2 regions of the Pseudarthrobacter sp. O4 genome follow, and region 2 is predicted to be linked to the other one. Evidence: riboswitches for the same ligand, from Rfam matches in the RefSeq annotation. Region 2 holds a riboswitch; the other holds the start of a gene.
What was found. A riboswitch is a leader RNA that binds a small molecule or an ion and turns the genes downstream of it on or off. The one in region 2 is predicted to bind cyclic di-AMP.
Positions count from the first base shown of each region.

Region 1: it holds a riboswitch for cyclic di-AMP, as region 2 does, so the genes downstream of both, ACQCSU_RS15670 (NlpC/P60 family protein) here and ACQCSU_RS02930 (hypothetical protein) in region 2, are expected to answer to the same signal.

Region 1 is NZ_CP189591.1:3,349,974-3,364,378, reverse strand. It holds gene ACQCSU_RS15700 (alpha-mannosidase) at 1-2,767, opposite strand, end outside; gene fdhD (formate dehydrogenase accessory sulfurtransferase FdhD) at 2,900-3,769, opposite strand; gene ACQCSU_RS15690 (molybdopterin-binding protein) at 3,928-5,385, opposite strand; gene ACQCSU_RS15685 (DUF6457 domain-containing protein) at 5,382-5,669, opposite strand; gene mobA (molybdenum cofactor guanylyltransferase) at 5,653-6,375, opposite strand; gene ACQCSU_RS15675 (HNH endonuclease) at 6,459-6,959, opposite strand; gene ACQCSU_RS15670 (NlpC/P60 family protein) at 7,200-7,934, opposite strand; cyclic di-AMP (ydaO/yuaA leader) riboswitch at 8,243-8,412, opposite strand; gene ACQCSU_RS15665 (M23 family metallopeptidase) at 8,548-9,366, opposite strand; cyclic di-AMP (ydaO/yuaA leader) riboswitch at 9,371-9,583, opposite strand; gene ACQCSU_RS15660 (metal-dependent transcriptional regulator) at 9,733-10,428, opposite strand; gene serC (phosphoserine transaminase) at 10,760-11,887, shown strand; gene ACQCSU_RS15650 (MFS transporter) at 11,918-13,285, opposite strand; gene ACQCSU_RS15645 (DUF3027 domain-containing protein) at 13,327-14,028, opposite strand; gene ACQCSU_RS15640 (cold-shock protein) at 14,037-14,405, opposite strand, start outside.
Region 2 is NZ_CP189591.1:633,887-648,291, forward strand. It holds gene ACQCSU_RS02865 (HAL/PAL/TAL family ammonia-lyase) at 1-1,249, opposite strand, end outside; gene ACQCSU_RS02870 (IclR family transcriptional regulator) at 1,227-2,018, opposite strand; gene ACQCSU_RS02875 (cytochrome P450) at 2,247-3,422, shown strand; gene ACQCSU_RS02880 (SRPBCC family protein) at 3,639-4,106, opposite strand; gene ACQCSU_RS02885 (hypothetical protein) at 4,124-5,242, shown strand; gene ACQCSU_RS02890 (DUF5671 domain-containing protein) at 5,202-5,555, opposite strand; gene ACQCSU_RS02895 (hypothetical protein) at 5,660-5,950, opposite strand; gene ACQCSU_RS02900 (DUF5129 domain-containing protein) at 6,146-7,600, shown strand; gene ACQCSU_RS02905 (DUF1918 domain-containing protein) at 7,623-7,814, opposite strand; gene ACQCSU_RS02910 (serine hydrolase) at 7,887-9,014, opposite strand; gene ACQCSU_RS02915 (dihydrofolate reductase family protein) at 9,279-9,839, shown strand; gene ACQCSU_RS02920 (APC family permease) at 9,927-11,192, shown strand; gene ACQCSU_RS02925 (YnfA family protein) at 11,214-11,552, shown strand; gene ACQCSU_RS02930 (hypothetical protein) at 11,730-12,476, opposite strand; cyclic di-AMP (ydaO/yuaA leader) riboswitch at 12,481-12,680, opposite strand; gene ACQCSU_RS02935 (hypothetical protein) at 12,848-13,102, shown strand; gene ACQCSU_RS02940 (DNA alkylation repair protein) at 13,118-13,798, opposite strand; gene ACQCSU_RS02945 (DUF222 domain-containing protein) at 13,910-14,405, shown strand, end outside.

The sequences.
Region 1 (14,405 bases), 1.9 Mb from region 2:
GTTCCACCCCGTGGGCACCCTTGACGATCCGGGGTGCGAGGTTGGTGCGGTAGCCCTCCTCGACCGCGTCGGCAATGCTGGCGCCCGGCCGGATCGTCACGTTGAGTTCGTGCTGGCCGCGGTCTGCGCCCGGGTCGGGGAACCTCGGTGCCCGCAGCAGCGAGAGACGCACTGTGGTGGTGGTCCCGCCGTCGTCCCGGATAGTCCGGGTGACGTCGTGGCCGTAGCTGGAGGCGTTGGAGACCGCGACGCCGTAGCCGGGCTCGGCGACGTGGATCCAGCGGTGCGCACAGATCTCGAACTTGGCTGCTTCCCAGGAGGTATTGACGTGGGTGGGGCGGAAGACGTGCCCGAACTGGGTCTCCGAGGCGGAGCGGTCCGCCCGGACGTCGAGGGCAAACCCGAGCTTGAGCAGCTTCTCGCTCTCCTGCCAGTCCACGGCCGTGGCAATAGATAGCGAGTCGGAGCCCGCCTCGAGCGAGATCCGCTGGGTCACAGCTGAGGAGCGGGCGAGCCGTTCCACCACGACGACGGCGTCCGGGCTTTCCCCTCGGGGGTCGCGCTCCAGCGTCACCGAGCGCGCCTCGGTCAGGGCCACGACGTTTCGGCGATAGAACGCATCGATGTCCCAGGCGTCCCATTCGTTGGGGGTGTCCCGGTGCAATTCCAGGAGGTTTCCAAACTGACCGGGCGCAATGGCCTCGCGCCCGCTGGCGTAGTCCATCAGGGATGCCAGCAGACCGTCGGCATTGACGACCGCCCGGATGATCCCGTTGTCCAGGATGTAGCCGCCCTTGGCCTCGGTGACAGATACGGGCTGCTCGGCGCGGACCGGCTCGGCGACGGCCAGGGCGGGAACACCCTGGCGCTCATGCGGTGCCGCGTTGAGCAGGAAGTCCCGATCGCCCGTGCCGAGCAGCACCCGGGCGGCGTCCGTGATGATCGCTTCGAGTGCCTTTCCGACGGCGGCATAGTTCCGTTCAGCGTCCTGATGGACCCAGGCAATCGAGCTGCCCGGAAGGATGTCGTGGAACTGTTGCAGCAGGACCAGGCGCCACAGGCGTTTCAGTTCCGCCGCCGGGTAGCTGTAGCCGGCGCGCACCGCCGCGGTGGCGCACCAGAGCTCCGCTTCCCGCAGCAGGTGCTCGCTGCGACGGTTGCCCAGTTTGGTGTTGGCCTGGCTCGTGTAGGTCCCGCGATGGAGTTCCAGATACATTTCCCCCACCCAGACCGGAAGAGGCTCGTACTCGGCCTGCGCCCGGGTGAAGAAGCTGGCCGCCGAGCCGATCAGCACCTTGGGGGATCCCTCCAGGTCTGCCGTGCGGCGCGCCGCCGCCAGCATTTCGCGTGTGGGTCCGCCGCCGCCGTCGCCATAGCCGAACGGGACCAGGGACACGGTGCCGCGGCCATGGTCGCGGTAGTTCCGCTCCGCGTGGGCGAGCTCGCGTCCGCTCAGCTCGGAGCTGTAGCTGTCCACGGGCGGGAAGTGGGTGAACAGCCTGGTGCCGTCGATTCCCTCCCAGCTGAAGGTGTGGTGGGGCATCCGGTTGACCTGGTTCCAGGAGATCTTCTGGGTCAGGAACCACTTGCTGCCGGCGGCCTTGACGATCTGCGGCATGGCCGCGGAGTAGCCGAAGGTGTCCGGCAGCCACGCTTCCCGGCACTCCACGCCGAACTCGTCCAGGAAGAAGCTCTTGCCTTCCAGGAACTGGCGGGCCATGGCCTCGCCGCCGGGCATGTTCGTGTCCGACTCGACCCACATGCCGCCTACCGGCACGAACTGGCCGGACTTGACCTTTTCCCGGATGCGCCCGAACAGCTCCGGATAGTATTCCTTGATCCAGGCAAGCTGCTGGGCCGACGAGCAGCAAAATACAAACTCAGGATTCTCATCCATGAGCGCGACCACATTGGAGAACGTCCGGGCGCACTTGCGGATAGTTTCCCGGATGGGCCACAGCCAGGCGGAGTCGATGTGTGCGTGGCCGGTGGCCAGCAACTGGTGGGCGGAGGCGTAGGCCGGACGGGCCAGGACCCCGGCGAGGGCGGCCCGGCCGGCAACTGCGGTTCCCGGGACATCGTCGGGATCCATCACATCCAGCATGCGTTCGAGTGCCCGCAGGATTTCGTGGCGGCGGGGAAGTTCCAGGGGCAACTCGTGCATCAGCCCGCTAAGCGTCCAGATGTCCTGTTGCAGCTCCCAGACAGCCTGGTTGAGCTCGGCGATGACGATTCGCCCCAGCCGGTATCCCGGCTCATTGCCCGAGGTCGCCTTGTCGCCGTAGGGGGTGGGGGCGAAGGTCCATCCCTGCGAAAGGTCGGGGTTCGCCGCGGCCTCGACATAGAAATCGACGGACATTCCGCTGCCGAGCAGCTTGAGCGGGATGTACTGGTTCCGCGGGGAAATGGCCTTGATGATGGTGCCGTCGGGCCGCCAGGCGATGCCTTCGCACTGGAAGCCCGGAAGGCCGCCGCTGAAACCCAGATCCACCACGATTTCCACGGCCGTGTCCGCCCGGGTGCCCCAGGAGGTCGGCACGTCGCCCTGTAGCCGCAGCCAGGTGGTGCTCCAGGGCCGGCCCCAGGGCGCCCCATGTTCCTGCGGGGCGAAGTCCTGCCGGAGGGCCTCCATGACCGGCACCGGCTCGCCGGGAACCTCCCAGCTGCTCAGCGCCAGCGGGATACTGCGCGAGTAGATCGCGGGGATGATGCGTTCGCGCAGAAAGCGGTCCAGCCGGACTTCCGTGAGACGGCGGTCGTCGTGCAATGTGATCCTCTTAGCGCTGGTGTGGCTGAAGCCCGATCGTATCCAATCGATAGATAAAACTTACGTTGCGCGGCGGCAATCAGCCAAGGGCGCCGCTCAGGGCGCGGGCGCCGCTCAGGCCAAGGGCGCCGCTCAGGCCGAGGGCGCGGGGGTGGAGACCCGTCCGTGGCCCGCGTACACGTTGATGGTGGTGCCGCGGCTGAACCCGGCGAGGGTCATTCCGCTGGCTTCCGCGAGCTCGACAGCCAGGCTCGATGGTGCGCTGACGGCCGTGAGCACGGGGATGCCGGCCAGCGAGGCCTTCTGGACCAGCTCGAACGAAGCCCGTCCGGAGACCTGCAGCACGGTACCGCTCAAGGGCAGCAGGCCCTCCCGGAGCGCCCAGCCGACAACCTTGTCCACCGCGTTGTGGCGTCCCACATCCTCCCGGAGGCACAGCAGCTCGGCGGAGCCGTCGTCGGCAATCCGGAACAGCCCCGCCGCATGCACGCCACCGGTGACATCGAAGACGGCCTGGGCTTCCCGCAGCAGATCGGGCAGGGACGCCAGGACGCCCACCGGAACGGTGAGCGGGTCCGCGGCGGGGCTGAAATGCGAGGACTTGTGGACGGCCTCGATGGAATCCGTACCGCAGATTCCGCAGGAACTGGAGGTGTAGAAATTCCGTCCGGTGTCGGGACGCACGACGTCGGGCCTCAGTTGCGCCTCCACGACGTTGAAGGTCTGGACCCCGTTTTCATCTTCTCCGGCGCAGAACCGCAGGGACACCAGTTGTTCAGGGCTCCAGATGACGCCCTCGGAGACGAGGAAGCCCGCCACAAGGTCGAAGTCGTTTCCGGGCGTCCGCATGGTGACGGAGTAGGAGAGCTCCCCGATCCGGATCTCCAGCGGTTCCTCCACGGCGAGAATGTCCTCGCGGTGCCGGACCGGGAACTCGAGAGCCTGCGGCGAGCCGTCCAGGACAAATTTGTGTACTTTGCGGCGCTGCGTCACGCGACCCATCAAAAACTCCTTAGAAACATGCATCCATCATCGCAAGCACCGGGCCGGGCGGCCAGCGCGGGCCTCAAGGGTCCGCCCGAAGCACGGGCCACACAATATAAGGGGCCGCAGGCGCGGACCCCCGAACACGCCTCCCTCAGGGCGGGACCTCGCCGGTCTCAGCCAAGCAGGGCGCTCCAGTCAACCGGACCGTCCGTGCCGGCGGGCTTCCGGGCGGGACGCTTGGGTGAGGACTTGGCTTTCGCCCCGGCGGCTTCCGGTTCCGGGATGGGGGCGCCCCAGGGGAGGGCGAAGGCGGAGACCAGCTCCCCCAACTGGACGCCGTGTGGCGGCACCACCAGCACGCCATCGGCGGCAGCCAGCCCGCGCATCATTCCTGGTCCCGCGTGTTGTGCCGGCGACGCCATGCCGTACAGCAACCGGAAAGGCATCAGCCGCGTCCGGCCAGGATCGGGTTCGATCGTCGAGCCGCACGGCACCTCGACGACGGGTGGCATCGTTCCGTGCCCCAGGGCCGCCAGGAGCGGTGCGGCCAGGGTGGAAAGTGCCATCATGGCCGCGAGCGGGTTCCCCGGCAGGCCAATGATGAAGCGGCCGTCGGGCAGTTCGGCCAGCACGGCGGGATGGCCGGGCCGCATCGCGACGCCGTCGATCAGCAGCCGGCCGCCGAGCTCGGCGACGGAACGCCGGAGATGGTCGGTGCCTGAGCGGCCGGTACCCCCGGTGGTGATGACGACGTCGGCGGGCTGGATCTCAAACCCGGCGTCCCCTGCGGGCCCGGAGTCCGGAACGGCAGGGTCATTGTCTTCCAGGGCGGCCAGCCATTCGGCGTAGCTGTCCCCGATCTTCACCTGGCCGCTGCAGATCCCGCCGAGCAGCTCCACCACACCTGCCAATTGCGGGCCGAAGGTGTCGCGGACCTCCCCCGGTTGAGGGATACCCGACGAGACGACCTCGGAGCCGGTGAGCACGAGCCTGACCACCGGCTTGCCCAGAACAGGAACGGTGTCGTGCCCGGCCAGGGCGGCCAGGGCCAGGTGGGCCGGGTTAATTACGGTGCCGGCCTTGATCAACAGCTCTCCGGCGGCGGCTTCCTCCGCGGCCTTGCGGACGTGTTCACCGTTTCTCGGCTCGCCGGGCCTGGCAGCGCCGCTGGTGGTCAGGGCCGGCAGCCCGTCCTCGTCCGGGGAAATGATGCCGCTCTCGCTGCGGAGCACCGCTTTGGCTCCAGCCGGGATCAGGCCGCCGGTAACGATCGGGCTCGCCTGGTGCGGGGCCAGCCGCTGGCCGGGTTCCGCCAGAATCCACGGCCCGCTGCCGTTGACAGCCCAGCCGTCCATGGCGGAAGAGGCGTAGTGCGGAATATCCTGCAGCGCTTTGATGTCCTCCGCGAGGATACGCCGCAAGGCATTCCTGAGAGTCACCCGCGCGGCAGGTATGGGTGTGGCGCAGTCAAACGCGAGTTGCCTGGCCTCCTGCCAGGTGTGTGCCGCGTGCCGGTGCGGTTCCGGCGAGGCGCTCCCGGCGCGCTCTTCACCGCCCGCTGGGGCCTGGATACCGCCGGGCGCGGAGTCGTCCCCGGCAGCAGCACTGCCATGAGGAGGCGCAGGCGTCATGCCCCGGAGGCTTCGGTGGCCGCGTGGTCGGTGGCGAGCTTCCGGGCCACGCCGATGGCCGCCTGCATCGAGACTGCGTCCGTCGCCTGGCCGGAACCGGAGGCCAGCCCGGCGGCAAAGCCCGCGATGAAAGTAGTCAGCGGGGCGGCAGGACGCACCACCGAATGTGCGGCCACCCCGGCGAGGGCAAGGACTTCGTTGACGTCAATCTCAACATCCTCCAGCTCGAGGGCCTGGAGCAGGGCACGGCACCAATCTTCCAGAGTTTCATCCTGGCTCTTCACCGTTTGCCTCCAAAGTCGGGTTCAGTCGCGGAGCTCCGGACTCGTCCGGTCCATGGTCCGGACTCCGGCCGGATACCCCAAGTGCGGCGGCATCGTCCCAGGTGTCCACGTCATCCGTGGAACCGGAGGGCACGAGAATTCCCCGCACATCAAGACTAGCAAGAAGGGAGAACACCGAGGCGTCCGCCAGCCCGCCCCGCTGTGCGGCTTCCGCGACGGAGTGTTGTAGCGCGGCCGTGCCATAAAAGCCGGCGAGCGGTTGCTGGCGCCCGTCCGCGGAGACTGCCATGACGGCGTCGGCCTCCGGCCCGGCATCCAGGGCCTCGCGCAGCGCCGTGACAGCGGCATCCACCCGGGGCATGTCGCAGGCCAGCACGAGGGTCAGCGGAGGCGCACGGACGGTCCGGCCATCCCCCGAATGGTGGGCCGCCAGGGCGGCGAGTCCGGCGGCGATGGCGGCGGCCGGCCCAGCAAAAGGCGGCTCTTCCCGGCAGTTCAGCACCCCCGCAGGAAGCGATCCCGGGTCCGGTCCGACGACGACGATCACCCCGGCCCCCTGCGCGGCCTGCAGCGCGCGTTCGAGGAGGGTCCGGCCGCCGAGCACCAGGGCGGACTTGGTCGAGCCGCCCAACCGTGAGGACCGCCCTCCGGCGAGTATGACAGCATCGAATTCCACAGGGTCGAATTCCACAGCATCGAATTCCATTGGCCCAGCCTAGCGCGGTGCCACGCGGCCCCGGCCCGGGCCCGGGCCGCAACAGGGCCCGGCAGAAAGGTCAAGCAAACGAATCAGGCCGCGGATTCCGGCAGCAGGAACGGATCCCAGGCCGGCGCCGGCTTTTCCAGTTCCTTAATCTGCCAGGTGGTGCCCTTCGGCGGCCCCGGGACAAAGCCGAGCCTCCAGCCCATCTCGGCGGGGGTGTGGTCACCCTTGGCGTTGTTGCACCGCAGGCAGGCAGCCACGAGGTTTTCCCAGGAATCGGCACCGCCCCTGGACTTGGGCTGGATGTGATCAATGGTGTGGGCCGCTTTGCCGCAGTAAGCGCAGCGCTGTCCGTCCCGGCGAAGCACACCCCGGCGGCTGACCGCCGTCACGGTGTTGTACCGGGGCCGGATGTAGCGGTGGAGCAGGATCACCGACGGCCGGCCCAGGATGTCCTGGGGACCAACGACGGGATCGTCGCCTTCGGCCACCACACTGGCCTTTCCGGTAAGCACGAGAACGAGCGCCCGGCGGAAGGTGACTACCGCGAGCGGTTCATATCCAGCATTCAGAACGAGAGTGCGCATCCGCATACCTCTTCACGGCCGCACCCGCCAGGGGCACGAGGGCCGGCTGCCCTCTGCATGGTCGGGCTATGGATCGACACCACAAGAGTAAACACCCCAAGGCCGGATCACCGAATTTTTCTCCCGCAAAGGTGTGCGTGTCTGCCGGAGATGGCCGGGCAGACAGGTGAGGACCCCCGCCACAGGGGCGGGGGTCCTCTTCCTGTTGAAGACTTTCAGGCTGTTTTCAGCCAGAGGCGATTAAGCGCCGACGCGGATGAAGACCGGTCCGGAGCCGACGTTGACGCTGTTCAGTGCGGTGGTTCCGCCGTTCCAGCCGCCGTGGACAGCCATGCCGTTGCCGACGTAGACAGCGATGTGGGCCATGCCCACGCCACCGTTCTGGTAGTACGCCAGGTCGCCCGGACGAGCTTCGGCGGCGCCCACTGTGCGGCCCAGGGACAGGTAACCTGCCGGCCAGCCGTGGTAGTTGACGCCCGCCGCAGCCAGGGCGTTCGTGACCAGTGCGGTGCAGTCCTGCGCAACTCCGAGCTGGGCGTAGGCGGCGGCAGCGATGGAAGCACCGGCGCCGCTGGCAACGGAGAGTCCCTGCGTCGAGGCCGAGGCGCCGGCGGTCCCGGCCTGGGAGTCCTGGACGTTGACGACGGGCTTTGCGGCCTCGACGACGGGAGCAGGTGAGGTGGAAACGGCCGGCTTCTCGTAGGAGATTGCAATGGTGGATGCCGCCGAGATCGTTGCCGGGGTGCCCGACTGGACTTCGAGGGCCGAAGCGGAGGTGGATTCGCGCTGAACGTTGGTCTCGGCAGCGTTGGCTGCGATTCCGCTGGTCAGGACAAGCCCGGAAGCGGCAGCGACGACTGCGGCCTGGCGGCCCATGGTGCCGGCGTTGTCGCCGACGGCCTTGGCAATGACAGCAAGCGAGCTGGTCTTGGTGACCTCGGCGCGGTGCCGTGCAGTATTTGCACGAGTAGTCATTAAGTTCTCTCTTTCGTGATCCTTGGACCGCACTTTTCAGGCGCGGACAGAGGACGCTCCGGCATCTTGGGGGTACGCCGGATCGCCCCGAATGGGTTACTTAGCGAAGGGTGTACTGCGAAGACGCGCCAAAAGCGGGAACTGCTTGCAGGTGCTTGGCCTGCGGGCCGGACTCAGCAGAGATTGAGTCGGCGGGGTGAGATCCATTCCGGGCGCCAGCAAGGGCAGCACGGGACGTGGATTTCAGCGGGCTCGAATGAGCCGCGCAAGCGCGGTGACGCGCAGCATTGTGGCGTGAAGACACGAAAGTAGCCTCTCCCAATGCCTGCGAGGTGAGCTGTCGGATTCGGATGGGAGTCACCCGGCCGCGCTGCTTCCTGGGAAGCTTTGCGACTTAACCCCAAGGTCTTCTTGCGAAGACCAAAATTGGTTCCCCCGCCCCTGCCAGACGATGTAATGCGAACGGACCTTGAGCGGTGGCAGAGCTAGGCAATCCACTCAAGAGCGCCAACTTCGGAGAAGTTGGCGTACTTCATACGGTACAGCAGTTGGGATTCAATGTCACATTCAGATCACGGCGTGTCATAAGAATGCGAGAGTCATCCATCGGCTTTTAGAGCCAGCCAGTGGGGTCCACGACGTCGCCGTTGACCATCACTTCGAAGTGCAGGTGGCACCCGGTGGAGGCGCCGGTTGTCCCGCTCATGGCCACAAGATCGCCGCGTGAGACCGTCTGGCCAACACGGACGCTGGCTGAGGACAGATGGTTGTAGGTGGTCTCCAGACCGTTGCCGTGATCGATCACCACGCGGTTGCCGCCGCCGAAGGGATGCCAGCCGGTGAACGTGACGGTGCCGCTGGCGGCCGCGTGGACCGCCGTTCCGCACTGCGCGGCGTAGTCCTGGCCGCGGTGGAACTCGCCGGAACCGCCGGTGATGGGACTGACGCGGTAGCCGAAGGGCGAGGCGGAAACCATCTGGTCCAGCGGTGCGCCCAGGCTGCCGGAAGAAGCGGCGCGCGTGATGCTGCCCGCGGACTGTGCGCTCAGCAACTGCTTCAGCTTGCCGTCGGGATCGCCCTTGGTGGTCACGGCAGTCCGGCTGAAGTCGATCTTGGCGGCGGAGGCGGCCGTCACATTCGGCTGCGCCGCCGCGGAGACCGAGCCCGACGAGGCGTCGGTAGCCATGACCGGGCCGGTGGCGGGGACGGCGACCGTCAGGACCAGACCCGTAGCAGCCAGGGCAATGCCGGCCTTCTGCCCCACACCACTGGCGGCGGCAAATTCCGTTACCTGGCGGAACGGGCTCCGGCGGCCGCGGCGTTCGTCGCGGTGCGCGTCACGCGGGCGGTCTGCCATAACGGCGACGGCCGGTCGCGGCTCCGGAGCGGGGCCGGTCGCACGACGGCGGCCCCGCGAGGTCTGGGTGGTCAAGAACGGTTCCTCTCTGGATAGCCTGCGAAGTTAGCTGTCGGATTCGGGTCAGAGAGATCAAAGACCCGGTCCGCCGTGAACAAGCATCCAGGCACAGGGGAATCCAAAAAGTCCCTCGGTGAAGTGTGCTTGCCGCTGGCGGACTTCACCCCAAGGCTGCTTGAAAACAGCCGGAAGTGGTTCCCCCGCCTCTGCCATAAGGTGACTCTGCGACTGATCCGCTGGCAGAGTTCGGCTTCGGATCAGGTAACGCTTTGGTATCGGTACTGGTGACTAACTATAGGCGATTAAGCCGCCCAGTAATAATCCCGTTATCTCTGCTGTGCACAACTCATGGGTCATCCCACGAGTTGTGGTTCCGGACGGTTAGCCGACGGTAACAAAGACGTGGGCGGCAACCTCGGGAGGCAGCTCGAGGGCGCCTTCGATGTCCGGAACGCGGACCGAGATGTACTCGCCGACGCGTTCCAGGGACACAAGGGCGCCGGGACGGATGCCTCCCTCGTCGAGCTGGACGAGCAGTTCCGGTTCCACCTGGATGGGCTCGGCAAGCCGGTTCACCGTGATCCGGGAATCGGCCCCGTAGCCGGCCATCGCTTCCAGCAGACTCACGACTCCGTCGGAGTAGGGCTGGGAGGGCACGCCGCCGAGCTCCGCGAGCCCGGGGATCGGATTTCCATAAGGAGAGACAGTGGGATGGTTGAGCATCTCGAAGATCCGCCGTTCCACCCGCTCGCTCATGACATGCTCCCAGCGGCAGGCTTCCTCGTGGACGTAGGCCCAGTCGAGGCCGATCACGTCGGCCAGCAGCCGCTCGGCCAGGCGGTGCTTGCGCATGACCCCGATGGCGCGTTTCCGGCCGGTTTCAGTCAACTCAAGGTGCCGGTCACCCGAAACAACCACCAGGCCGTCGCGTTCCATGCGGCCGATGGTCTGCGAGACGGTGGGGCCGGAGTGGCGCAGCCGTTCGGCGATGCGGGCGCGGAGGGCGACGATGTTCTCTTCTTCAAGTTCCAGAATGGTCCGCAGATACATCTCGGTTGTATCGATCAGATCCGTCATTCAGCTCAGCTCCTCGAGCGCCGTCCTTGCGTCATTCCCACCGTACCGCGTGCCGGTTGTAGGCAGCGTGCCCTGGCGGGAACGGCCGTACGTTCGCAGGACAGCTTAGCCTATTTTGAATTACTCCGGATAATCCCCCGGCCGCTTCAGCAGGAGCCGGGGGCTCGCGGCTTTGTCTCAATGACCGGACTATGACGGACTCTTTTCCCGCCCGCCCGGGGCAGTCAGGCAGAATGACAAGGAGGCTTCGTTGCAGCCACCCTGCCGGGCCACCTCCCAAGCAAGGGTTGTACCAGCCGCCAAGCGTTTACCAGCCGAAAATGGAGCCACTGTGAGCGACACCAGCATCACGATTCCCGCAAACCTCCTGCCCAAGGACGGCCGGTTCGGCGCCGGCCCCTCCAAGGTCCGCCCGGAACAGATGGAAGCCCTTGCCGCCTCGGCAACCCTGCTGGGAACGTCCCACCGCCAGGCGCCGGTCAAGAACCTCGTGGGCTCGGTCCGGAAGGGACTGAGCGAGTTCTTCCGCGCTCCCGATGGCTACGAGGTCATTCTGGGCGTCGGCGGTTCCACGGCGTTCTGGGACATTGCGAGCTTCGGCCTGGTGGAGACCAAGGCTCAGCACCTCTCGTTCGGCGAGTTTGGCTCGAAGTTTGCCTCGGCCACCAACAAGGCGCCGTTCCTGGCCGAATCATCCATCATCAAGTCCGAGCCTGGCACCCGTCCGGCCGCCCGCGCTGAGGCCGGCGTCGACGTCTATGCGTGGCCCCAGAACGAGACCTCAACCGGCGTGGCCGCGCCGGTCCAGCGCGTGGCCGGCGCCGATCAGGGTTCGCTCGTGCTGGTTGACGCCACGTCCGCGGCCGGCGGCCTCGACGTCGACGTGTCCGAGGCGGACGTTTACTATTTCGCCCCGCAGAAGAACTTCGCGTCCGACGGCGGTCTGTGGCTCGGCCTGTTCTCCCCCGCCGCACTGGAGCGGGCGGCACGGATCAAGGCCAGCGACCGCTGGATCCCGGATTTCCTGGACCTGCAGACGGCGATCGACAACTCCCGGTTGAACCAGACCTACAACACCCCGGCGCTGGCCACCCTGGTCACCCTGGACGCCCAGGTGCAGTGGCTCAACGCCAACGGCGGGCTGGACTTCGCCGCAGGCCGGACCGCGGACTCCGCCGGGCGGATCTACCGCTGGGCCGAAGCCTCCGACTACGCCACCCCCTTTGTCGCCAAGGCCGAGGACCGCTCCAACGTCATCGCGACGATCGACTTCGACGACGCGATCGACGCCGCGGCGATCGCCAAGGTGCTCCGCGCCAACGGCATCGTGGACACCGAGCCCTACCGCAAGCTGGGCCGCAACCAGCTCCGCATCGCGACCTTCGTGGCGATCGAGCCGGACGATGTGTCGGCGCTGCTGGAATGCATCGACTTCGTCGTGGGCGAGCTGAAGAAATAGCTCCCCCGCGAAACAGGTAACGCTGAAGCGTCAGTGATCGACGGCGTCGTCGGCGTCGTCTGGGATTCGTCCCCGGGCGGCGCCGGAAGTGCCTCCGGCGGTGCCGCCGGCGCCGCCATTTGGCTGGCCTCCGGCGGTGCCGGATTCGAGGCGGAAATGGTGCAGTCCCCGCGCCCTGCGATCGAAACGGATCCGCAACTCGCGCGCGCGGATGATCCACAGCAGGCCGGTCACGGCGGCGATGAGGCCGGAGGCTGCCGCGACGCCCATCGACCAGCGGGGCCCGGCGACATTCGCCACCCAGCCCACCAGCGGAGCGCCGATCGGGGTTCCACCCATGAAGATCGCCATGTAGAGGGCCATCACGCGGCCGCGCATCACGGGGTCGGTGGTCGTCTGGACGTAGCCGTTGGCGCTCGTCATCATCGTGATCGCGAAGAGGCCCACCGGCACCAGCGCCACGCCGAACCAGAAATAGTCGGGGGCGAGGGCGGCGACTCCTGAGGTCACTCCGAACGCGCCGGCGGCCCCGAAAATGATCCGCAGCCTGGGCTTTCCCCGGCCGGCGGAGAGCAGGGCGCCGGCGACGGAGCCGATGGCCATGATCGAATTCATCAGCCCGAAGGCGCTGGCGTCCAGGCCGAACTCGGTGCCGACCATGGCGGCGATGAACAGGACGAAGTTCAGTCCCAGGGTACCCACGATGAAAACCGCCACCAGCACCACCACGATGTCCGGCCGGAACCGCACGTAGCGCAGGCCCTCGCGGATGCGGCCCTTGCCGGCCACCGCCCGGGGAAGCTGGCGAAGCGAGGCAGTGGGGATCTTCCACAGGCTCAGCAGCATCGCCAGGAATGTGACGGTGTTGATCAGGAAGACCCAGCCCGGGCCGACCGCAACCGTGAGGATGCCGGCCACGGCGGGTCCGATCATCCTGGCCACGTTGAAGGAGGCGCTGTTGAGCGCCACAGCATTGGGCAGGTAGTCGTCCCGGACCAGCTCGGAGACGAAGGTCTGCCGCACCGGGGCATCAAGGGCGGACACCACGCCGAGCAGCAGGGCGAAGCCGTACACGTGCCAGAGCTGGGCGGCCCCGGAGACCACGAGGATGCCGAGTCCCGCGCTCAGAAGTGCCATGGCGGACTGGGTCAGTACCAGCAGCTGTTTGCGGTTGAAGCGGTCGGCCACCAGCCCTGCCACGGGCGCGAGGAAAAGTTGGGGGCCCAGTTGAAGGGCCATCGTGATGCCCATGGCTCCGGCGTCGTGCTCGGTGAGGTGGGCGAAGACCAGCCAGTCCTGGGCGGTGCGCTGCATCCAGGTCCCGATGTTGGAGATGAGCGCACCGATGAACCAGATCCGGTAGTTCGGGATGCGCAGGGACTTGAAGGTGGACGTCATGCCCGGCCCTCACCCCGCATCATCCCGAAGCGTTTCAACCCCTAGTCAGCCTCTCCGGCCGGCTGTCCGCCGGCGTCGCCGTCTGCGTCGCCGTCTGCCTCGTCGGCGTCGTCCTCGTCGTACTCTTCGTCGGCGCCGTCGCCGTCCGCGTCGTCGGAGTCACCTTCGGGGGCGTCGGCAGCCTGCTCCGCGGCCGGGGACCCGGGGGCCTGTTCAGCGGCCTCCTCATCCTGGGCGTCCTCGGGCCGGACCCGTTCCGCCCACGGCACCCATTCAGGGGCCAGGATCGAGTCCTCAGAGGGCAGCAGGCCGAGCTCGTCGACCGTGACCACCCTGGAGCGGGAGTTGCGGGTGAGTACGGCGTACCACTGCCAGCCGCCGTAGCCGGCCAGCTTGGACTCGAAGAGGTGCGTGACGAGCCGGTCGCCCTCGCTGCGGGCGCTCAGGTGCCGGCCGATCTGCTCGGCCGGGGCGATGCTCTCCACCGCGGCGCGCGCGGCGTCGACGGCGTCGGCCAGGACGGCGTCGGGTTTGCCGGTGCGCCAGACCGGGACACCGGCGCGCGGCTTGGACCCCGCTGCTTTGGACCCCGCTGCTTTGGATCCGGCGGTATTGGACCGCGCTGCTTTGGACCCCGCTGCTTTGGATCCGGCTGTATTTGTTCCGGCTGTATTTGATCCGGCTGTATCTAATCCGGCTTCGCCGGCCGCCTTAGGCGCGTTCTGCTCAGGTTCCGGTGACATCAGGTGCCTTACGCATCCAGCTCGTCGGCGACCTTACGGAGGGCGACGGCGATCGCCTTGGCCTTGCTGCCTTCCGGGTACTTGCCCGCGGAGAGTGTGCCGGAGAGGTTGTCCAGCACCGTGACCAGGTCCTGCACCAGCGGGGCAAGGTCCTTGGCGCTGGGTCGCTTGGCCTTGGCGATGGAGGGCGTCTTGTCCAGCACGCGCAGGCCCAGTGCCTGGGCGCCCTTTCGTCCGTCGGCCACGCCAAACTCCACCCGGGTCCCGGCCTTGAGTTCCATGACACCCTCCGGCAGCGCCGACTTGGGCAGGAAGACTTCCTGGCCGTCTTCCGCTGCGAGGAATCCGAAGCCCTTGTCCTTGTCATACCACTTGAC
Region 2 (14,405 bases):
AGTCCATCCCGATCTGTTCGCTGGCCACCAGCATGTCCGGCAGGCCGCGGTTCAGCGTGCCGTCGTCGAGCCGGAACAGCCGGCGTTCGGTGATGTTGCCGATTTCCGTGACCACAATCGAAATGAAGTCCGCTACGAAGGCGACATATTCGGCGTGGAAGTTGCCGCCGGAGACGGCTTTGAGCGTGCGGGTGGACGGCAGTGACGGGAAGATCAGCGGGTTGTCGGTGGCGGCGTTGATCTCGTTGTCGATGATCCCGGCGGCGAACTCCAGCGTGTCCTTGACCGGGCCGAAGACCTGCGGGATGCAGCGCAGCGAGTAGGCGTCCTGGGGCGGCTGGCGCACGGGGTCGGTGCCGGCGTCGCCGTCCACCAGCCCACTGCCGGCGAGGAGTTCGCGGAGCCGTGCGGCCACCTCGATCTGGCCGCGCTGGCCCCGGGCCTGGTGGAGTTCATCGATAAAGGCATCACCAAAGCCCATGAGGGCCTCGATGGTCATGGCCGCCGTGATCTGCGCCGTTTCCAGCAGGTTCTGCGCGTCGTAGAGTGCAAGGGCCGCCTGGGCGCAGGAGAAAGACGTGCCGTTCAGGAGTGCCAGTCCGTCCTTGGCGCCGAGCGGAAGGCGCGCTATCCCCGCGTTGGCCATGGCGGCGATGCCGGACACCACTGCTCCGTCCACGAAGGCCTCACCGGAGTCCAGTTCTTCGTCCTCACCGGCATGGGAGCGGGACATAACGATGGCCACGTGGGCCAACGGGATGAGGTCGCCGGAGGCGCCGAGGGAACCGTATTCCGGGATGGCGGGGTACACGCCCCGGTTAAGCATCTGCGTCAGCGTCGTCACAATGTCCGCCCGAACGCCCGAATGGCCTTGGGTGAGGCTGACAATGCGGATGAACATGGTCGCCCGCACCACTTCCTCGTCCACGTACCGGCCCACGCCTGCCGCGTTGGAGAGAACCAGGCGGCGGGACAGCTCCGCGGCGTCAGACGGCTCATCGAAGGCCTGGCGGCCGGCGAGGGAACCGAACCCGGTGTTGATGCTGTAGATGGGTGCGGTCTTTTTACCGGCTTTCATTTCGTCCATGACGCCGTCCAACCACTCCTGGCTGGGCTTCATCCGTGCCAGTGCCTGCTCATCCACCACTACGGGGCGCCGGTGGCGGGCCACGTCGATCAGGTCCTGCAAGGTTGTGCGGTGCGTTCCAAGGACCACCGGCGCGGTATCAAGCAGAGTTTCGAGCGTCATCGCGTACCTCTCGGGTTGTTCGGCGGCTAGCGAGGGAACCCAGCGATGCCGCCAGGTTCTCCGCCGCCTCATTCATTGTTTTTAGCGTCGAGTTCAGCCAGGCACGGGAGCCGCAGCGGCTCTCCGGTCCGGCCACGTTCAGGGCGCAGACAGCTTCACCGTCGAGCATCACCGGCACGGCGACGGAGACGGCACCCGGATCCAGTTCGCCGCGGGATACCACCCAGCCGTTGGCCCGGATCTGGGCGAGACTGAGCTGGATCTGCGCCGCCGAGGGTGAGTTGTCCGTAAAGCGCGGAAGATCGCCGTCGAGCACCTGGCGCACGACGTCGGCCGGCGCCCAGGCGAGCAGGGTCCGGGGGCCGGCCCCTGCGGTCAGCGGCAGGAGCTCATTGACGGCGAACGTGTACTTGAAGGCCTTGTCCGGTTCCGCACGGCGCAGGCACATGGCCTGCGTTCCGACCCGGATCACCATGACCGCGGTTTCGCCCACGGCGTCCACAATGCCCTTCAGCACAGCTGTGCCGACTTCCGCAAGATGGCTCTGCGTCAGGTGCCGGCCCGACAACGCCAGCAGGGCGGGACCTGGCCGGTAGATGCCGGAGCCCTCCTGGACGAAGCCGTGTTCACGCAGTTGATGGAAGTAGCGGTAGGTGGTGCTGACCGGAATCCCGAGCTTCAGGGCCACACTCTCCACGGTGGAATCGCCGGCTTCCGCGACTTCGGAAAGGATCATGAGTCCCCTCTCGAAGGATGTATGGGTTGCCATGGCGTTGCCTCCTGTCTGATTCGGGCGCCGTGTGTCGCCGGTCACGGAGTGATCGTGCAGGGCGCCCGGCCGGATGTACAAAACCCATTCTCACAGAGTGAGAACGGTATTTATCGGGTGCTTCCGTTTCTCGATACTTTGATGCCACGAATTGGCTGCCCGCAGCAAAGCACTCCGACGGTTTCGAGGCCCACGATGTCAGTAAGCACTCCCCGGAAGAACGTTCCCGTGTTGTCGGACGATCCCTACACGGACGAGAACCTCACCAACCCGTACCCCTTGTTCGATCGGATGCGGGCCGCAGGGCCGGCCGTGTGGCTCGAGAAGTACGGTGTCCTGGCCTTTGCCGGTTTCGAGGAATGCAAGGAGATCCTTGAGGACTACGCAACGTTCATCTCCAGCGCCGGCGTCGGCCCCAAGAACCTCCATCACGAGCCCGCGTGGCGCCCGCAAGGGATCCTGGAATCGGACCCGCCAGTCCATGGCCCCATGCGCGCCGCGATGGCCGGGGTCATCTCCCCCCGCGGTGTCCGGTCCCTGCGGGCACAGTTCGAGGTCTTCGCCGATGAACTGGTGGAACAGCTCATCGGCCGTGGAAAGTTCGACGGCGTCAAGGACCTCGCTGAGCTGTTCCCCATCCGCGTCTTCGGCGACGCCGTCGGGATCCCGCGGGAGGGCCGCGAAGCAAACCTGCTGCCGCACGGAGCCATGAACTTCAGCGCCTTCGGCCCCGACGACGAGCGCTCCCGGGCATTCTTCGACCAGGGCGCCGGAACGCATGAATGGGTCATGAACAATTGCGCCCGCGAAAACCTGTCCGCGGACGGCATGGGTGCCCAGATCTGGGAGTACGCCGACCGCGGCGAAATCACGGCCGAGCAGGCCGCGTTGCTGGTCAGGGCCATGCTGTCCGCAGGCCTCGACACCACCGTTTTCTCTATCGGCAATACCCTTCAGGCACTGGCCTCCCACCCCCAGGAGTGGGCCAGGCTTCACGCCAATCCGCGTCTGGCCAAGTTCGCCATTGATGAAGCACTCCGCTACGAGTCACCCTTCCAGTCATTCTTCCGGACCGTTGCGACTGACACGGTTTTTCGGGACATTCCGCTGCCGGCCGGGTCAAAGGTGCTGTTGTTCATGGGTTCGGCCAACCGCGACGCCAGCCAGTGGGGACCAACCGCGGACCAGTTCATGATCGGCCGGAACGCCGGGGGACATCTGGCCTTCGGCATGGGCATCCACCACTGCGTGGGCCAGCCTATATCCCGGCTTGAGATGGACGTCCTCTTCACAGCCCTGGCCAAGCGCATCAAATGCCTGGAGCTGGTGGGCGAGCCCGTGCCGTACCTGCACAACACCCTCCGCGGCTGGCGCTCCGTCCCGCTCAAAATCGTGGCCGCCTGACCTGTGCTTTCCGTAAGGAGGTCTTGTCCAGCTTCGTTTCGCTCCCCGTGTTGACCAGTTATCGGTTATGAGACGGCTAGCCGGGTCAAAAAGACTGAACCATGCTGGTCGAGGACAGCACGGCATCGGGATCCTCAAACGGCGCTGGCTAGGTGATGAGCTCGGCACGGAGCAGCTGGGGCTGTCCATGAACGTGCACGGCTGCCGTCCTCCGGCTCAGGCCCTGCGCTGCCTGACAGCGCCAGCGAGGGCGGCCAGGCCCTTTTCGAAGTCCGTACCGACCATTTTGTCCATGCTCATGAACAGGGCGAAGAGCTTGCCGACACCCTTGTTCTCTCCGGTCATGGTCCAGGTGACCTGTGTTCCGCTACCGGACGGCGTAAACGTAAAGCTGGTCGGGTTAATGGCCTTGAAGGGCTTGGTGAATTCCAGGCGGATCTTGATGCTGTTCGGCTCGGAAGCTTCGACAATCTCCATGGTGCCGGAGCCCGCCTTGCGGTTGCCGCTCCAGGCGTACTTGGCGCCGACGCCGGAATCGCTCCCGGAGTAGCTGCGCTGCATTGCGGGATCCACGGACTCCCACGGCGACCATTTGGTCCATTCATGGAAGCTGTTGACCAGTGGGAAGATGGCTTCGGCCGGGGCCGGGATGACTGCATTTCGGGTGACTTCATAGGTGGACATGGGGCAATCCTAGACGGTTGCGGTCCGCCGGACCCCGGGCCGGCCGTCGCGGCGCGCTGGATTTCTGCGATGACCGTTTTCAGTTCCTTGAGCTGGGCAACTTCTGCCTGCATCGTGGCCACGAGGAGACCGAGCGGGGCGCGGATCCGGTCCACGAGGCTCGCGCCCGTGACGTCGTTCAGGAAGTACTCGAAGACCCTGAACCCGATCACCAGCAGCGTGATGACAGCGACCACCGCGCTGAGGCCGAACACCACTATCAGGTAGACGCGGCGGGCGTTCAGCACGTTCCCGGATCCACCTGTGCCGGCCGCGGTATTCCAGCCGCGGGGTTGCCCGACGAGCCACCAGACCGGGCCGCCGGCCAGGAGCGAACTGATCCCCGCCAGCAGGAGCGTGCGGACCCCGGAACCGGTCAGCGGCGTCGCCGCCATGGCGAGGGCAGCGTTGACGATCACCCCGATACCGGAGGCGGCCGCCACGAGGGCGACGCCGGTGGTCACGAGTCTGCCTCCTTGCCGGGTCGACTCAGCACGCCCCCGGGCCAGTCCTCGGTGGTAGACCCAGACAAGCGAGCCGACGGCGGCGGCGGCGAGCGCCGGGGCGAGCGGCTCCAGCAGGACGTCCACCGCTTCGGTGCGGTCAAACGCCAGCTGCAGCAGCACGAAGAGCGCCACTCCGGCGCCGCCCAGCGTGAGGATTCCCGCACCCAGGACGCCGGCGGTGATGAGGGCGACGTCGGCGAGCCCGGTGCGCAGCCGCTGCCCGCCGTCGTGCTTCCAGTGCCACCACCAGACCAGCCCGCCGCCCGCAGCCCAGACGAGGGACTGCAGGGCGGACAGCCACCACGGCCTGCCCACCGACCCCGCCTCGACAGCCCCCGCAGGGCCGCATCGAACAGGGTGGACATGGCTCCGACGGTGCCGCCGACGCCAATCACCAGCCCCAGAATGGCACCGAGCACGGTGGGGGCGTCGGCCAGATCCGTGGGTCGCTTCCGGGCGTTCCCCGACATCCATCGGTGCCAGAGCCACACCGCCGCCCAGACCACACCTGTCGCGAGGGAGAGGCGCCACTGCAGCGACCGCCCGCCGATCAGGCTGGTGAGCGTGCCCAGCAGGTTGCTCGTGCGATGACCAATGCCAGCATGTAGGCGCCGGCGAGGTACAGGCCCCAGCCGACGGAGGCGCGCTCCGGCTCCTCCCCCAGCCTCCGCCACACGGCCCACCACAGGACCGCCGCGAGCGGGCCGCCGATCACGGCAAAGGCCAGCGAGCGCGCCAGTCCGGCCACATCCCCGGTTGCCAGGGCGGTACCGGCCACCAGCAGCCGCGCCAGCAGCCCGCTGAGGCCGACGGCGGCGACCACCACGAGCGCGAACAGCAAGGCATACACGATCAGGCGGCGCACGGTGCGCGGCGCGGAACCGACAGCGATGCCGGCACTCATTACTTCACCGCCGGGTTGGGGCAGACCGTCAGTTGCCAGGGGGCGTTGTCGATCAGCCACGTGTCTCCCGTCTTGACGAGGTCAAAGACGTCCGCCACCTGGTACTAGGCGCTGCCGAACGGGCCGCCGCCCTCCGAGACTGTGATCAGCACCCTCACATCCGCGGACCCGGCGCGTACCGTCGTGGAGACGAGGGTGACGCGGAGGTTGTCTGCCGTCGTCCGTCCCACGTTGCTGCACCTGGTCCTGGCAGCCTCGCTCAGGTGGGCCGCCGCGGCGGCCTCATCGCCGGCGATGACGGCGGCGGAATACCGCTGCACCGCCCCGGCCGGCGTGGACTCGTCCAGCGGCGCCGGTTCTCCGCGGGTAAATACGACGGCCAGGGCCACGATCACGAGGACGGCGATCGCGGCCAGTATGGCGAGGAGGTCCGGTCCGGCTTCCGCGGCGGCGTTTCGGCTGGTGCCGCGGGGGGTTGGTCCTCGCTCGCCTCTGCGCTCATGCCGCCAGTATGGACGAGCAGGATTGGCCCGTCACGGTGTCTTTAGGCCCCATTCCGCCCGGACGTCCGGTTGCACTACGCTCAGCAAATGGGAGTCATGCGGAAATTCTTTGGCGTCCTGGCCTTGGTCCTGATCGGGCTGGTAGGCACCGGGCCGGCCGCGCTCGCCGTCCGGCCCGTCGACGTCGTCGTGGAGGACCGGGCGGGGGTGCTGGACCGAAACACCCTCCTGCCCGCAGTGCAGTCCATTGATTTCTACCAGCCCACGAAAGTGGCCGTGTACACCTACAACGGAACGGCCTCGGCCAACCTCAATGAGGAAGTCCTGCGCTTTGCCCGCGCCGAGCACCCCGAATGGATCAGCGCGGACGGGCAGAAGTGGGCGGACGGGCTGTTCATCTTCGCGCTGGATCCGGTGGGCAGGCATGTCGGGACCTACCTGGGCGAGGACCGCAAGGTCTCCCCGGAGCAGCGCGATGACATCCAGAACGCGTCCAAGGAGCTGCTCCGTGACGCCCAGTGGACGGACGGCACGATTGCCGGCATCAGGCGCGGGGCCGAGCTGATCAACCAGCCGTGGTACCGGTCTGCAGCCTTCCTCATCACGGCCTGGGCGACGGCGGCGGCGGCCGTCGCCGGGGCTGGCACGTGGCTGATGGTGACCTGGCGGACCCGGTTGAGCAGCCGGAAGGAACTCGCCCGCGGGGACGCCAGTTATGCGAACGTCAGCATGGACCTGCAGGTCACCGAGCTCAACGCCGGCACCATTCCGGAGGCCTCGCGCTATGGAAGCACAGTGCTGGAGAAGCACCGCAGCTTCATGGCCAAGTACAACACCGCCACCGGACTCTCGAACCAGGCGCACGCGTTCTCTGCCAAGGAGCTGAGCCGGCGTCCGAACCTGGCGCTGGTGCGGAGCTACGCCGATGCCGCCGCCGAACTCGACGCCCTGGACGACGTGATTGCCGACACCAACGCCCTGCTCAACCGCGGATCGTCCTGGGCCCCGGCCTGGGACCGGCAGCTGGCCCCGTTCCGCAACGACCTCGCCGCCGTCGAGCAGATGCTCAGCAAACGCCACGCCCAGGGTGACTCCGCGACGGCCGCCGCCCTCCGGTCCTTCCGCGAGCAGAGTCATCGCGAGCTGGAGCGCTGGACCTCTGAACTGGCTGATGGCACCACCACGCCGGAGACGGCGCTCGACCGCCTGCGCGACGCCCGCACGCAGCTTTCCGAACTGCTGAAGAACCACGCCGACACCGTGATTAGTGGCTTCGCCAAGAGCGAGAAGGAAGCCAGCCTCATGCGCAAGGAAATGGAGAGTGCCCAAGCCGGGTCCAAGGCCAGGTACGGCCGCAGTTACGAGCCCAGCATCCTCGGCACGGTCTACCCGTCCTATTACTTTTTCTCGGTGCCCACCTTCAACTCCGGCTTCAACACAGGCGTCAGCAGTGTCAGCAGCGCCCGCGGCGGGAGCAGGACCACCGGCTACGGCAGCAGCGGGGGGAGCTTTTCCGGCTCCGGCAGTTCATCGAGTTTCTAGGGGCGGCTTCCAGTCGACGGCGTCAGCCTTTCTGGCTGCTTTCGACGACGAAGTCACCGCCCGGAAACAGGATCGTCTCGTGGCCGTCGTCGAACCTGACATGGTACGGCGGTGCCCCGTCGGCGCCCCTGACCTCGAGAATCTCACCGTGCCGGTCCGAAGACTCCACGGTGTGGCCCCGGATGATGATGCGGTCCCCTTGGGTTGCTTTCATTCCATTCACCTCCCTTGTCCAGCCTACGGTTGTCCGCCCCTCCATGGAACGGTCATCAGATCGGATCGGTCGTCAGAACAGTCCGGCCGTGACGGCCTGCGTCAGCTCGTGGATGATCCGGGTTCGGGCCGCCATGTCCGACGTATTCTTGCCGAGGGTGTACACCACGAAAACGTAGGCCCTGTCCCCCTGGACGAGGATGCTGGCGTCATGCAGATTCCCGAAGAGCAGACCGTACTTGTGGAAGACATTAATGCCCGGCGGCACCGCGGCTGGGATGAGCGTTTCGTAGTTGGTGTGCTGCATGTATGAGAGCAGCTGGGCGGTGTGCTGCGGATTGAGCAGCTGGCCGGAGTAGAGCAAGGACAGCGTCTTTCCTGTTTCCGCCGGGGACAGGAGGTTTACGGTGCGGTCATAGCTGATGCCCAACGACGCCGCGTAGGCGGTCATCCCCTGGTTCCCGACGGCGCCCAGGATCAGCGCCCATGAGTCGTTGTTGCTCTGCTGGACCATCTGACGGATCTGGACTGCGGCGGTGGACGAGCCCATCCGGGCCGTCAGGGAGGCACGATCGGTTTCCACCAGGTGGTAGTAGGCCGCCGCGGCCAGGATCTTGGCCGTGCTGGCGGCGACGAACTTGGTCTTATCCCCGTATTCGTGGACCACGCCGTCTTTCACATTGATGAGGGCCACCCCCACCTGGTACCGGCTGTTGGCCTCGATGATGGCGTTGATCGGGGCGTCGAAGGCGGGGCTGAAGGGCAGCGGACCCCGGTCCGGAGCCTCGACGACGAGCGGAGGCTCGCCGGCGGACGGAGCCTCGACGGACGGAGCCTCGACGTCGGGCGGGGCCGCCGGGGAGACGGGCGCCTCCGCGGCCGGCGCCGGGGACGGCGCCGCAGCTGAAGCAGGGGCGGAAGGTGCCTGTTTTGCCGTAGCGGCCTCATTGGTCGCGGCGCTGGCCGTGCCCGGCGTGCCCGGGGCTGCGGTCACTGATGTTTCGGGCCGCGCGACCGCATCAGCGGGCACGCTGGACTGGATGGACACGTAGACGGCGGTCGCTGCAATCAGGGCCAGGGCCGCTGCGGCCGCCGTCAGGACCCGCGGACGGAGCCTGCGGAAGTAACCGGGCGCAGGACTCTCTTCACCCTCGCTGCGGCGGGCTGAGCGGTAGTGCCGGCGCGGTTCCGTCGAATCCACCGCGTCTCATTCCCGGCACATGGAGGTTTGTCGGATATCGGGAAAGGGCCCCGTATCGGCTGACGCCACAAGTACGTTCGCAGGCATGCGTTCCCCCGAATGTAAAAGAATCTGCGGTGGACTTTAGATTTCCTGAATTGTGATGCAGGCTGGGCGGGAGCGCAAGGCGCAAACCTTGGAAAACCCTTGGGTCCGGCGGCTCACGCTCTGGACCGTTGCGGGGGTCAGCGGCGTACGCTGGGTCGGTGAACACGGAGGTCCGTAATGCGAAAAATCATCCTGATGATGCAGGTTTCCTTGGACGGGTACATGGAAGGGCCGGGCCGGGACATCAGCTGGCATATGGTCGACGACGAACTGCACCGCCACTTCAACGACGAGCTCCGCACCATGGGTGCGTTCCTGAGCGGGCGGGTCACCCACGAGCTGATGGCCGGTTTCTGGCCGACGGCGGACAGTGACCCCGCAAACAGCGGCCCGATGAGCGAATTCGCCAGCATCTGGCGCGAAATGCCGAAAATCGTGTACTCCCGGACCCTGGAAACGGCGGGCTGGAACACCACGGTGGTGCATGACGTCGTCGTCGACGAGGTAAGGGAGCTCAAGGCACAGCCCGGCGGTGACCTGGCGCTCGGCGGGGCGGACCTCGCCGCGACCTTCCGGCGCCTTGGCCTGATCGATGAGTACAGAATCTACGTGCACCCCGTGCTGATCGGGCGCGGCAAGCCCCTGTTCGGGCCCGCCGACGGCACCACCCGGCTCCGCCTGGACGAGAACCGCGGCTTCAGCAACGGCGTCGTGCTGCTTCGCTACACGGCAACTTGAGGCCGAAAGGCCACGGTGCTCGCTAGATTTGGAACGCGCGGCCCGCTGGGCGGTCCGCCGTCGTCGTCCTCCAGGAAGGCCCCAGCGTTGAGTTCCCACCCCCGTCTTGCCCGCAGGCTGAACACCTTCGATGCGGTCGTCATAGGCCTCGGGTCGATGATCGGCGCGGGCGTGTTCGCCGCTTTCACGCCCGCGGCCCAGGCGGCCGGGTCCGGACTGCTGATCGGCCTGCTGCTCGCCGCCGTCGTCGCGTACTGCAACGCTACGGCCTCGGCCCAGCTTGCGGCGGAATACCCGACCTCCGGCGGGACATATGTCTACGGTCGGGAGCGGCTCGGCCCCTGGCCGGGGTTCCTGGCCGGGTGGGGTTTCGTTATCGGGAAGACGGCCAGCAGCGCAGCCATGGCCCTGACGTTTGCCGCCTATGCCGCGCCGGCCGGGTGGGAGCGGCCGGTGGCGATCGCCGCCGTCGTGTTGCTGGTTGCCGTGAATTACCGGGGCGTGACGCGCACGGCGGCCCTGACCCGGTTCATTGTGGTGGCTGTGCTGTTGGTCCTGGCTATCGTGGTGGCCGCCTGCTGGATCCCCGGCGCGGCTGATCCCCCGAAGCTGTTCGACGGCGGCGTCCTCACCCACGGCTGGTACGGAATCCTCCAGTCCGCAGGTCTGCTGTTCTTCGCCTTCGCCGGCTATGCCCGCATTGCCACGATGGGGGAGGAAGTCATCAACCCGCGCAGGACAATCCCGCGCGCCATCGTGATCGCGCTGGGGATCGCCGTCGCGGTTTATGCCGCCATCGCCGTCAGCATCCTCGCGGTCCTCGGCGCTGACGGAATTGCCGGCACGCCGGCCCCGCTTGCCGCCGCCGTCGCCGCCGGTTCCTGGCACTGGGCATCGCCGATCGTGCGGTTGGGTGCCGCACTGGCAGCGCTGGGCGCCTTGCTGGCCCTGATCGCGGGACTGGGCCGGACCAGCCTGGCCATGGCCCGCGAGGCCGATCTGCCCCGGTGGCTGGCCGCCGTCCACCCCCGCTTCAAAGTCCCGCACCGGGCCGAACTGGTCCTGGCGGCCGTTATCTGCGTCATCATCGGCGTCGCCGAGCTGCGCGGAGCCATCGGCTTCTCTTCCTTCGGCGTCCTCATCTACTACCTCGTAGCCAACGTCTCCGCCTACACCCAGAGCGGCGAAAACCGCCGGTACCCCAAGGCCCTGCAGCTCATCGGCGCCGTCGCGTGCGTGGTCCTGGTGGCAACCCTGCCGGTGGAGTCCGTGATCGCGGGGGTGCTGATGTTCGCGGCCGGCGTCGTGTACCGCGTGGTGCGCCTGCGCCTTGCGACAACCCGGAATCCCTGACCACGCTGCGATGATGAGTCGGTGACTATCGCAAAAACCGTCCTGTTGTTCGTGCTGGCCGCCGCAGCGGAGATCGGCGGCGCCTGGCTGGTGTGGCAGTCGGTGCGGGAGGGCAAGGACTGGTGGTGGGCCGGGCTCGGGGTGCTCGCATTGGGAATTTACGGTTTCGCCGCGACGCTCCAGCCCGACGCGCACTTCGGCCGGATCCTGGCCGCCTACGGAGGCGTGTTCGTCGCAGGGTCGCTGGCCTGGGGAATGGTTTTCGACGGCTTCCGGCCGGACCGCTGGGACATCGCGGGATCGGCGATCTGCCTGGTTGGAGTAGCGGTCATCATGTTCGCACCGCGCAACTCTGGTTAGGCGTGGTGCCGGGCCTGCAGCGCGGGTGCTGGTCTTACAGCGCGGGTGCTGGTCTTGCAGCGCGGTCGGGCGCGCAGAAGGCCGGTGATCCGCTGCCCCCAAGGCAACTGATCACCGGCCGCTTAAGCCGCTGGGCTCGTTATCCTACTGCGTAAAACCCTGCACGTTAGCCGTGCGTCAGACTCCGGCGCGGACGAACGTCACGGGGCCGGTGGCGGTGAGCCACGACATCGGGTGTGCCACGGTTGTATTGCCGTTGATGCCACCGCTGACGGCCTGTCCGTTGCCGGCGTAGATGGCAACGTGGCCGGCCTGGACGATCATGTCGCCCGGCTCCGGAGTCGCCACAACCTTGCCGTACTTGAGGAACGCCGCTGGGCCGATGTCGCCTACCGGAATGCCGGCTGCGCCGAGCGCCTTTTCGACCATCGCAGTGCAGTCCTGCGTGATTCCAACCTGGCCGTAGGCGGCCGAAAGCAGCGTGGCGTTGACGCCGCCGGCTGCCGGGGCAGCGGCGGGGGCGGGGGCAGCGGCCTGGACCTGCACGGTAGCCTTAGGAGCTGCGGCAAGCTCCGGGGCGGCGGTGGGGACAGCTGCAGCCGGCTTGGGCTGTTCGACGACGGGCGCGGGAGTCGAGACCACGGCCGGACGCTCGAAGGCGATCTGGACAGTGGAATCCGCGTTGACCGGAGCGGAGACCTGATCCTTGACGTCAACGGACGACGCCGGTGCGGAGTTGCGCTCGACGGGTGCCTCCGCCGCGTTGGCGGCCATGGCGCTGCTGAGTACCAGACCTGATGCTGCGGCGATCACGGCGGCCTGGCGGCCGATGGTGCCTGCATTGCCCGCAAATGCGGAGGAAATTGCCGAAAGCGGGCTCGTGGTGGCGCCACGATGGCGCGCGGAAGTATTGCTTGAAGTCATGAATGTAGCCTCTCCCAATGCCTGCGAGGTGAGCTGTCGGATTCGGATGGGAGGCACCCGGCCGCACTCGGGGCCCGCGTGGCGGGCCGTGCGGCTTCACCCCAAGACCTGCATATCAGCTGGTCAAAAAGTGGTTTCCCCGTCTCTGCCGGACGTTGATGCGAGTTACCCCCGGGCCGCGGCAGAGTTAGGCAATCGGCTGGGGAGCGCCCGTATCGGAGACAACAGGCACCTAACAACGGTAACGGGATGATCACGGAATGTCACATTGAGGTAACGGGTGCGGGGTCCATCCGGGGCTTTTTCCCTCGGCATCGCCGGGCTCAGGCATAGGATGATGCCAGCAGCGATCCCTGAAGCGGAGGCCCGAAATGAACAGCCACTCTGTCGCCATCTGCCAGCTGAGCGATCAGCCTCAGGAGGATTTTGACGTCAACACCGAGCTGCTGATCCTCGAAGGCCAGGAAGTCCGCGTCTCAACCTGGGACGCTGAGCCCCGCGACGGCGGTTTCGACGTCCATGTCCTGAACGACCGTGTGGATGCACTCGGCTTTATGGTGGTCACGGACTGGCAGTTCCTGGATGGCAAGGCCTACGCGGTTGTGGAGCGACGGTCCGACAGCTGATGCGGGACGCTTCCGTCACGTCCCGGTGGCCGTGAATTCCAGCTCTGGCCGGTGTTTCGCGACGTCGTCGAGCACCACGGCGACTGCCTCCCGGAGGAGGTCGGCGTCGGCATCGGCGTCCGCGTCCGCGTCCGCGTCGTGCCCCGGTGAGACGGCCAGCGCCGCCTTCGCATGGCCGACAAACTTGCGCCAGTCTCCCCCGCCGGCCCGGAGCGCCCGGAGCGGCGAGAGCAGGGCGGCGCGGCGTAGCCAGACGTCAGGTTCCCGGGCCCAGCGGTCCAGCACGCTGTCCGCTCGCACCCTGCCCAGCAGGTCCAGTCCCGAAACCAGCGGGCCGACGACGTCGACGGCGAGCGGATCGGCCAGCTCCCGCAATTGCGCGGTTCTCAGGAAGCCTTCAATCCGGGTCAGGTCCGCGTTGTCCAGCATGCGGACCTTGGACTGCAGCAGGACCACGGCCGCCAGCCGTCGCTCGAAAACCGGTACGGACCAAAGTTCTGAGCTCAGCGCGGTGATGTCATCATGCAGCAACTCGCGGTGGCGACGCAGCGCGTCGCGGACAGTTCCGCGCACCGCTCCGACCGAGGCGCCATAGAAGCGCAGATCGCCGCCCACGCGTGCCTGCAACTCGTCCGCCCGGGACCAGGACCCTTCGCGTTGCAGCGAGGAATCGATAAACTCGCCGGCGTCGCTCATGGGACCATTCTTTCGCATTGTTGTGGGGTCGCCGCGCCGGTTTCTCGGTGGCCTATCTCGCGGCTCATTCTGCCGGGTCTTTTTGTCTGACCCCGCTGGAAGACTGGGTTCATGGACGGCAAGCGGGAGCCCGAAGTGGTGGTTCCGGGAGGACATGGCGGCGCTGGAAGCGGCGTTACGGTCACGGATGTCGCCCGCCTGCTCGGTACTGTCCGCCCCTGTCACGCCCGCGCATCCGACGACGACGGCGGTGCCGGGCTGATCGACCAGCTCCGGCAGCTGGAGGATCTGAAGTCCGCCGCGGCCGCGCTGCAGGCCCGGATCACGGTCGCGTTCGACGCCGCCCAACGCCGCACCCGGCGCGCGCAGGGCGTTCCGGCGGCGGAGCTCGGCGCCGGGGTCGCGGCGCAGATCGCCCTGGCCCGGCGCGAATCCCCCGCCCGCGGCGGACGGCTCCTGGGCCTGGCGAAAGCCCTCGTCACCGAAATGCCGCACACCCTCACCGCCCTGCACACCGGCCAGCTCAACGAATGGCGCGCCACCCTCCTCGTGAAGGAAACCGCCTGCCTGTCCGCCGCGGACCGCTGCGCCGTCGACGCCCGGCTCG